3 regions of the Bradyrhizobium australafricanum genome follow, and region 1 is predicted to be linked to each of the others. Evidence: riboswitches for the same ligand, from Rfam matches in the RefSeq annotation. Region 1 holds a riboswitch; each other region holds the start of a gene.

Region 1 (3,277 bases):
ATGAATCGTCCGGCGGAGGGCGTGCGGCATCTCGTGGTCAGCGGCCAGCCGCTGATCAGCGATGGTGTGCTCGATGTCGCGGCGCGTCCCGGCCGGCCGGTGCGCCGGCCTATCACGGGGGGCTGAGGTGCCGGTCCCGATCCTGCTGGTCGCGGGCTTCCTCGGGGCGGGCAAGACCACGGTCGTGAACCATCTGCTGGCGCATGCGCAAGGGCGGCGCATCGCCGCCGTGGTCAACGATTTCGGTGCGATCAATATCGACGCCGAGCTGATCGCCGGCGCCAGCGACGGCGTGGTCAGCCTGAGCAATGGCTGCATCTGCTGCACGCTGGAGGGCGACCTGCTGCGCACGCTCGCCACGTTGCTGCGGCGTGATCCGCGTCCCGAATTCATCGTGATCGAGACCAGCGGGATCGCCGATCCCGCCGACATCGTGCGCAACCTGATGGATCCCGTGATCTGGAAGGAGGCGCCGCTGGAGACCGTGCTGTGCGTGGTCGACGCGACGCAGCCTGCGGCGAAGCTGAACGATGCGCTGCTGCGCTCGCAGCTCCGGGCGGCGGACGTGGTGGCGCTGAGCAAGGTCGATCTGACTGACGCCGCCACCTGCGCCGCGATCCGCGACGCCGTGCGCGCGGCGCGTCCGGCGGCCGTGGTGGTTGATGCCTTGCATGGCGAGGTGCCGGCCGCGCTGCTGTTCCCAGCGGACCTCGATCATGTGCCGGCGCCGCGCGAGACCGCGCCGCGACGGCCGGCGTCCGATCGCTTCGAGACGCTGAGCTGGACCTCGGAGCGGCCCGTCTTGCTGCCGCGCTTGCAGCAGGCGATCGGCAGACTGGCCTCGAAGCTGGCGCGGGCGAAGGGATTGTTCGAGACGGTGGAGCAGCCCGGGCGGCTGACCGTGTTTCAACTCGCCGGCGGCCGCGCGACCCTGGCTGCGGGCGGCGTGCCGTCGCCCGGCGTGCCGCGCACGCGCATCGTGTTCATCGCCGAGATGGGTGCGCTGTCGCGCGCGGAGATTGATGAGGTGATGCAGGGATGCGTCGAGGCTCAGTGACGCGAACCTACGTTTCCCGTCATCCTGAGGTGCGAGCCTTGCGGCGCAATTGCGCCGCTGGGCGAGCCTCGAAGGATGCACGGCCCGGCTGGTGGCCGTCGATCCTTCGAAACGCCGCTGCGCGGCTCCTCAGGATGACGGGATTAGAGGGAGCTCCACGTCATCCGCAGATGCCTGTGTCATCGCCGCAGCATTACCCGCAAAGCATGTGTGCGACAATCGCATCGAATTGACAGCCCTGCCGGCACCACCTATCGTTTTTGCCGACGGTTCCCTTCGGGGATCAAAAGGGAATGCGGTGCGAGGGTAACCCCAATGCCGCAGCTGTCCCCGCAACTGTAAACGGCGAGCCTTTCGTCAATTTGCCACTGGGCCATCAGGCCCGGGAAGGCGTCGACAGGCGATGACCCGTGAGCCAGGAGACCTGCCGTCAGTCGTGGTCACACGCGAGCACATCGGGCGGGGGCGTCCTGGTGGGATCGGAGCACTGCCTTTTGGGCAATGCGCCAGTCCGCGTTCGCGGTGACGTGCCACGTTACCGCGAGTCCTTTTCATGTCTCCGTCCTCTCCCGTTGCGCGCAAATGGCGCCTCGGTCTTCTCTGCTCCCTGTCATCATTGCTGTTGCCGGCCGAAGCCTCGGCACAAACACCGCCACCAACCAGGCTCGATCCGATCGAGGTCGCGCCTTCCGCTGCGGCAAAGCCGAAGCCCGCGGCGCGCAGCCGTGACATGGCCGCTGCGGCGCGGCCACGGCCGAGGCCCGCGACGGCCGGCAACACGCCGCGCGCCGCGGCGTCAGGCGTATCGGGGGCGGCATCGCCGACACTCAATGCCGCCACGCAGGGCGGCACCGGTAGTCGTCTCAATCTGACGCCGCTGCAGACGCCGGCCAGCGTCGAGATCATCACGGCGCAGACCATCGCCGAACGCGGCCAGCATAATGTGCTCGATGCCGTCACCCAGGACGCGGCCGGGTTCGTCGCAACGCCGGCGCCCGGCAATGGCGGCCTGTCGTTCAGCAGCCGCGGCTTTGCCGGCAGCAACTCGGTGATGACGCTGTACGACGGCACGCGCTTCTATATCGGCTCCGGCACGCTGACGTTCCCCTACGACACCTGGTCGACGCAGCGCATCGAAGTGCTGCGCGGGCCGGCCTCGGTGCTGTACGGCGAGGGCGCGATCGGCGGCGTCATCAACGTGATTCCGAAGAAGCCGCAGAGCACGCCCTATAACGAGGCCGAGGTCTCGCTCGACAGCAACATGACGCGGCGGCTCTCGGTGGACAGCACCGGTCCGATCAATCCCAATGTGTCGTACCGCGTCAACGCCACCGGCAACATGTCGGACGGCTGGGTCGATCGCGACAAGACCTCGAACGCGGTGGTCTCCGCTGCCGTGCGGGTGCAGGCGTCGGACAATCTCGCCTTCACGCTGTCGGAGGACTACGGCGACCGCAGCCCGTCGCGCTATTTCGGCACGCCGCTGATCAACGGCTCGATCCAGGACGCGCTGCGCTTCAAGAACTACAATGCAGCAGACAGCGCGATCCGATATCAGGACAGCTGGACCCGGTTCAAGACCGAGTGGGACGTCGCCGACGGCATCAAGGTCAACAACACGCTGTATTACCTGACCAGCGGGCGGCACTGGCGCGACATCGAGAACTACACCTGGAATCCGAAGACCCGGCTGATCGATCGCACGAGCTACATCGAGATCTTCCACGACCAGAAGCAGCTCGGCAACCGGATGGATGCGACCTTCAGCGGTCACGTGTTCGGCCTTGCGAACCAGGTCGTCGCTGGCTTCGACGTCAACCGGATCGACTTCACCCACACCAACAACTCGCCCTATGGCGGCGCGTCGTCGGTCAATCCTTACGTGTTCGATCCGGGATCGTTCTTCGCGACGACGACGGCGACCACGCCGGGCTTCAATGCGATCGTCAATCAATACGCGCTGTTCGCCGAGGATCGTCTCTTGCTGACCGATCAGTTGTCGCTGGTGACCGGTGTCAGGTATGACCGTCCCGAGGTGGATCGCACCGACTACAAGACGCCCGCAAACAGTTTCGAGACGGCGCTATCGGGCACCAGCTGGCGCGCGGGGCTCGTTTACGAGCCGATCAAGAACCTCGCGTTCTATGGCCAGTACGCGGTCGGCGTCGATCCGGTCAGCAATCTGATCTCACTGTCGACCACGCAGAAAACGTTCCAGCT
Region 2 (3,277 bases), on a different contig from region 1:
ACGGACGAGAGATCGATCACTGACATGCGAGGCACTCCTCATAGTCGGTGCGCTGCTGCGATGGTTGCGGCGGCGCAGTCTTGTCGCCATCGGCGATGGCGCCGGCGAACGCCGCGCGCGAAATAGATTTTGAACGGCAGTAGTAGAGGCTCTTCACCCCCCGCTTCCATGCCGTCCAGTGCAGCATGTGAAGATCCCATTTATCGACGTCAGCTGGCAGATAGAGGTTGACCGACTGGCTCTGGCAGATGAACGCGGCGCGGTCGGCGGCAAGTTCGACGATCCAGCGCTGGTCGATCTCGAAGGCGGTGCGAAAGACCGCTTTCTCGATTTCCGAGAGGATGTCGAGATGGGCGACCGAACCCTCGTGGGCGATGATCGACTGCCAGATCGCCGAAGTATTGGCGTCCTTGGCGGCCAGCAGTTTGGCGAGATGCCGATTACGCACCGAGATGGCGCCGGACAAGGTCTTATGGGTGTAGATGTTGGCCGGGATCGGTTCTACGCAAGCGCTGGTGCCGCCGCAGATAATGCTTATCGAGGCGGTCGGCGCGATCGCGATCTTATGGCTGAAGCGGGCCATCACGCCTCGTTCCAGGGCATCCGGGCACGGCCCCCGCTCGCGCGCGAGCGTCACGGATGCCGCATCAGCATCGCGACGAATTTTCCAGAACATGTTCAGATTGAACGACTTGGCCACGACGCTTTCCATCGGAATGCTCTTGGCCTGCAGGAACGAGTGGAAGCCCATGACGCCAAGGCCGACGGAACGCTCACGCAAGGCGGCGTAGCGGGCACGCTTCATGACGCCCGGCGCCACCGTGATGAAGTGGGTCAGCACGTTGTCGAGGAAGCGCATGACGTCCTCGATGAAGCCAGGCTCCTCGTTCCACTGGTCCCAGGTCTCGAGGTTGAGCGACGACAGGCAGCACACCGCGGTACGCTCCTCGTCGCGATGATCGATGCCGGTCGGCAGGGTAATTTCGCTGCACAGGTTGGACGTTGAGACCTTGAGGCCGAGCTCGCGCTGGTGCTTGGGGAGCGCGCGGTTCACCGTGTCGATGAACAAGAGATAAGGCTCCCCCGTCTGCAGCCGGTTCTCCAGGATGCGTTGCCACAGCTGGCGGGCGTCGATTTCGCGGATAACGTCCTTGGTCTTCGGACTGCGCAGAGCGAACGCAGTGCCGGCGCCTACGGCACGCATGAACTCATCGGTGACGTTGATGCCGTGATGCAGGTTGAGACTCTTGCGGTTGAAGTCGCCGGACGCCTTGCGGATCTCGAGGAACTCCTCGATCTCGGGATGGTGGATATCGAGATAGACCGCAGCCGAGCCGCGCCGCAACGAGCCCTGGCTGATCGCCAACGTCAGGCCGTCCATGACGTGGATGAACGGGATGATGCCTGAGGTAACGCCGCCCTTCACCTGCTCGCCGATCGAGCGAACATTGCCCCAGTAGGTGCCGATGCCGCCACCGTTAGAGGCAAGCCATACGTTCTCGTTCCAGGTGCCCACGATGCCTTCGAGCGAGTCCGACACCGAGTTAAGGAAGCAGGAAATCGGCAGGCCGCGCGTCGTGCCGCCGTTGGAGAGCACCGGTGTGGCTGGCATGAACCACAGCCGAGACATCCCATCGTAGAGACGTTGGGCATGCGCAACATCATCCGCGAAGGCGCAAGACACCCGCGCGAACATGTCCTGGATCATTTCGCCGGCGAGCAGATAACGGTCGCTCAGCGTCAGCTTGCCGAACGGCGTCAACAGGTCGTCGCGCGTCCGATCGAGCTTGAGATCGGCCGGCTTTGGCGATGGCGCAAGGGGGTACGGCAGCGGGGCCGGCGACGGCGGCGGCACAAGACACAACTCAGGCGCGCTGGGCTCTGCCTGCAATGGCTGCGACCTCACGCGCGCCGGCTCCTCAATGAGATGACCATGCTGATCGAAATCGTAAGACGGCGACATCGGCAACCCCGCGATGTTAGGCGGGGGAACCGCGCGGATGACTTGCGAGGAAACCGGTCAAACGTCTCCGGCTGCAAGCGACCCAACGGGGCACCCCGCCCGAGGACTTTCGTTCAGTCGCGGCAGGTCTCCTGGCTCGCGGGTCGCCGCGGCTGTCGGCCTTCCCGGCGCTGTGCTGCGCCAGTGACCATGATGACAACCGCTCACCGCTTACAGTTGCGGGGGCAGCCCCGGAGTAGCCGTTCGGCGCACCGGGTTCCCTCTTAGCTTCCGACCCACAAAATGTTGGGGCCAGAAGACCGTGACTGACTAGACATAGGCACTACTCGCCGGGATTCGTCAACTGGAGAGGTCCAGATTAAAACGCAAAAACATACCGAAGCCCGGACGACTTTGTCGCCGCTGTCGGCTTCTGCTGCAGGTGATTGGATATGCCGTTGGGCTGCATTACCGGTTTCCGTCAAGCCTGCGCAACGGTCGAGGAAATTCCTGGCTCGCACGTCGCATTGATGGAATCTAAGAAACGGCGCGTCAGTAGAGGAGCAATTCGGCCAGACGCTTGATTTGAATCGCAGCGCTCCTGCTCGCCGCGACAAATGGCATCTGGACGAATTCGTTATCCACTCGCGGGCGAACAACATCGGCTCTGGCGCGCCGTCGACCGGAATGGCCTCGCATCCAGCCCCGAACAGACTCGCGCTGCACAGTGGTCCCACGCCTGTCACGGCTCCAGCGCGACCTGCAAGCCCTCCTTACTTTCAACATGAACGTAACGGGGTCCGATCGGCCGTCCCCTGCCGCTGGCGACAGTGACAATGTCTTCCAGAGGCGTGGCGCGCGCATCCGCCTCGGGGCGAGACAAGATCAGATCGGCGTGAAACAGCCCTTCCGATTCGAGGCCGGTGGCATCCACGCCAAGGGCCGCCAAGCTGGCCAAACAGCTCTCAAATTCTTCAGGATCGCGAAAGCGACGCTGGATAAACGTTGCGCCGGCAAGACGTTCTGTCACAAGACCACGGTTTGCGAACGTCGCGGCGAGCGATTCAAATGGGAACATTCGTAGCACGAAGGAGATGATCCATGGTTGCTTCTCTGCCGCATCGAGAATCTCGCTGAACGTCTTCTCGGTAACGTAGCCGATGCATCCGGTCGACATGATAACATCCACGGAGCGGAGAATGCGCGCGCTGTCCATCGATAGCGCCTCCTTTTCAAGGTCAGCGACAATGCCCTGCTCTAAAAGGCCAACACTCTTCGCATAGCTGACCGCCCGGGCCGACACATCGAGGCCGATAAAGCGTGCCAACCCGACAT
Region 3 (3,277 bases), on a different contig from region 1:
TTGTTCCATAGTCTCGCCGTCTTGCGCTCGCCACGTTGACTTGACCCTTTCGACAAGCGCGCTGTCGTTGGCGCGAACATTGCTGTTTGTCGCTGCCAGCCCGGCCAGGCAGATCAGCGATCGACCGAGACAGAACCAAAGCACGCGCGTTCCAGACATTCTCTTCATTGCTGCCGGCCCATCTGGTTCTCATCCACGCGTCAATTCCAAAGAGGACAATCTTCAACGTGATCTACGAGATCGCTAGAAGTTAGCGGCAACGTGACGCGAGCACCTGCTGATGTCCCGCGCAAGCAGGCGCTGTCCCTCGATGTCACGCGCCGCTAACTTCCTGGTCAGCCAAAGCTTCAACTTGCAATGCTGGACCTGCCCAGGAGGAGAAGCCTGGGTAAGCGAGGACTTGCATTCTTCGTGCCAGGCAATAACAGGCAGTTCGCACCAGATTTGTGCCGCCTTTGTCGCCTTCCCGACCTGCGCACCTTATTTATGTTGCCATTAGCCTATTCGCAGCGACTTTCTTGGCTCATTCCTGTCACGCTACTGGATGTTCGAGCAGCGCAGTTTTGAAGGCCTCGCTGCCAGAAGCCAGACGACAATTGGGTGCAGGTTTGCCGCCATCGAACCGTGTGGTCCAGGGTCGTTGCCGCTGCTGCGGAGGTGCATCAGCCGGTTGTGCTTGGCGCTTTATGGCCAACAACGAGGCGAAGCCGCCCATCAGCGGCGAGCGATTAGGAATCGGCGCTAAGGAAATTCAAAAGTCAGGCAGGCGATGGGACGACGGCATTCGCCGCTCGCGTGACGGCACACTCGTGACCGGCGTCTATCTGCTCCGTCGCCGCAGTCAACATTGGAGGAGCTGCGCTTCCATGCAGTCGTACCGACCGGGCAAGAAGGCAAGGCTAGCTTCGACTTGAACTGCTCAACACTTTCGAGAGCATCTGTCTGACGGCCGGGTTCATAAATGGCCTTGCTATCCAGCCGAACAGGCCGACCGTAAAGACGGCAGCAGCAAAGACGCCGAGGGCACTCCAAACAGCCATTTTCATTGCGAGCTACTCTTTTCGTTGGTGATTCACTATGCTTGCTTTGCGCAGTATCGTCAAAAACATCCGCGTGGCGCCTACCAGGATTGGTCGTAGATCAACATGCTCGCTGAGTACGCTGCCGGATTTAGCGTATAGCGCGCCTATTCACACTGGTTGTTGGTGGAGAAAGGGGGACGTAGCGAAGGGTGCTCGATGAATGTTCGAAAGCTGGATCGCGTGAAGAGCGTCCTGTCTCGGCACCGTGACCTTCATCGCCCAGGCCGCATTCGTCTCTTCCATGATCTGACACGCGGTCCGACGCCAACGCGCCTCGCAGACGGTCACCCCGATATCTGTGATTGGAGAGTGCCTTCAACGTCGCGATCAAGAGTGGCCGTGCATCGTCAACACGTAGGAGAGTCGCAGCATCAATTTGAGAGGTTGACGGCGGAGTTGTCTTGCCGATAATCCAAGTCGTCGAGGTTCTCCGGTTCCTGTTTGATCCGGAGCTAAGAGGGAAGCCGGTGATGCCGGCGCTGCCCCCGCAACTGTGAGCGGCGAGCCGCTGTCCAACAGAGTCACTGAAGCCTGCGCGGCTTCGGGAAGGCCGGACAGTGGCGATGACCCGCGAGCCAGGAGACCTGCCCCGACAATATGTTCGTCCACGGGCGGGGTGTCCCGGTGGTGCGCCAAGCAGCCGTCGCTCGCGCGACGTCTCCTGCCTGCGTCCGCCATGGCCTTTGCCCCCAACATGGGGTTAACGCTATGTCTCTTCTCTCACTTCCGGTTGCCACGCTCGGAACGCCGCGCATTGGTCCAAGACGCGAGCTTAAACTCGCGCTCGAAAGCTATTGGGCCGGAAGAATCAGCGAACAGCAATTGCTCGAGGACGCAGCCGGCCTACGTGCGGCGAACTGGGCGCGCCAGAAATCCCTCGGTGTCACCATCATTCCGTCGAACGATTTCTCGCTATACGATCAGGTGCTCGACACCAGTGTCATGGTCGGCGCCATCCCGGAAGTCTATGCCTCGAAAGCCGAGCCTGCTTCTCTCAAGACGTATTTCGCCATGGCACGCGGTTCACAAAGCGGCAGTCAGGATGCGAGTTGCGGTCACGGACCTCGCGGCTATGGCGCACCCGCGCAGGAGATGACCAAGTGGTTCGATACCAACTACCACTACATGGTTCCGGAATTTCATCGGGGGCAGACTTTCAGACTCTCCTCTCGCAAGCCTATCGAGGAGTATGAGGAAGCCAAGGCCCTTGGCTTTCAGACGCGCCCTGTCCTGATCGGTCCGGCGACTTTCTTGAAGTTAGGCAAGAGTGCTGATCCCGCGTTCCAGCCACTGTCACTCCTGGATGACCTGATACCGATCTATATCGAGGTTCTGCAGGAATTGGCCAAACGCGGAGCAAAATGGGTTCAATTTGACGAGCCCTGCATGGTCCTTGATCTGGATGAGGGGTTAAAAAATTCTTTGCTGCATGCCTATGACCGGCTCGCCAAGGAAGGGCCGGCCATCAAGATCATGGTTGCCAGCTATTTCGGCCACCTTGGCGACAATCTTCACACCGCCTTGCGCCTACCTATTGCCGGCCTGCATGTCGATCTGGTTCGGGCGCCGGAGTTATTGGATCAGATCATTGCTGCCGGGCGAAGTGAACTCGTCATGTCACTCGGCGTGATAGACGGTCGCAATGTGTGGCGGACGAATTTGTCGGCGCTGCGCCAGCGGCTCGATCCCGCCATTGCGAAGCTCGGCAAGGATCGCGTACAGATCGCCCCATCCTGTTCGCTGCTTCACGTGCCGGTCGATGTTGAACTCGAAACGGAGCTTGCTTCCGATGTCAAGAGCTGGCTCGCGTTCTCGGTTCAGAAGATTCGCGAGCTTGCGACCTTGGCACGGGCACTCGCAGGCGATCAGAATGTCGCCGACGCTCTTGCGGAATCGGAGCGCGTTACCACCCGCCGCGAAACTTCCCCGAAGATCCGTGACGCCAATGTCGCCGTCCGGATCAGTGCGATCAATCAGGCCATGCGACGGCGCGCCAGCCCATTTGCCAGTCGTGCCGAGATCCAACGCAAGCGCTTCAAACTGCCGGCGTTTCCGACCACGACGATCGGATCGTTTCCGCAGACCGCAGAGGTGCGGACTGCCCGCGCGGCGCACGCGAGAGGCTCGATGAGCGACGGGCAATACGACAAGTTTCTCAAGGAAGAGACTGCGCGTGCTGTCCGTTGGCAGGAGGA

Evidence for each region. Region 1 has a riboswitch for cobalamin ahead of J6525_RS24200 (TonB-dependent receptor). Riboswitches for the same ligand answer to the same signal wherever they lie in the genome.
Region 2: it holds a riboswitch for cobalamin, as region 1 does, so the genes downstream of both, J6525_RS36840 (ribonucleoside-diphosphate reductase subunit alpha) here and J6525_RS24200 (TonB-dependent receptor) in region 1, are expected to answer to the same signal.
Region 3: it holds a riboswitch for cobalamin, as region 1 does, so the genes downstream of both, metE (5-methyltetrahydropteroyltriglutamate--homocysteine S-methyltransferase) here and J6525_RS24200 (TonB-dependent receptor) in region 1, are expected to answer to the same signal.

What each region holds. Positions count from the first base shown of each region.
Region 1 is NZ_JAGKJL010000028.1:64,220-67,496, reverse strand. It holds gene J6525_RS24210 (amidohydrolase family protein) at 1-126, shown strand, start outside; gene J6525_RS24205 (CobW family GTP-binding protein) at 128-1,057, shown strand; cobalamin riboswitch at 1,308-1,503, shown strand; gene J6525_RS24200 (TonB-dependent receptor) at 1,611-3,277, shown strand, end outside.
Region 2 is NZ_JAGKJL010000062.1:29,909-33,185, forward strand. It holds gene J6525_RS36835 (ribonucleotide-diphosphate reductase subunit beta) at 1-26, opposite strand, end outside; gene J6525_RS36840 (ribonucleoside-diphosphate reductase subunit alpha) at 17-1,906, opposite strand; cobalamin riboswitch at 2,068-2,282, opposite strand; gene J6525_RS36845 (class I SAM-dependent methyltransferase) at 2,685-3,277, opposite strand, start outside.
Region 3 is NZ_JAGKJL010000026.1:36,689-39,965, forward strand. It holds gene J6525_RS23025 (nodulate formation efficiency C protein) at 1-159, opposite strand, end outside; cobalamin riboswitch at 1,489-1,688, shown strand; gene metE (5-methyltetrahydropteroyltriglutamate--homocysteine S-methyltransferase) at 1,791-3,277, shown strand, end outside.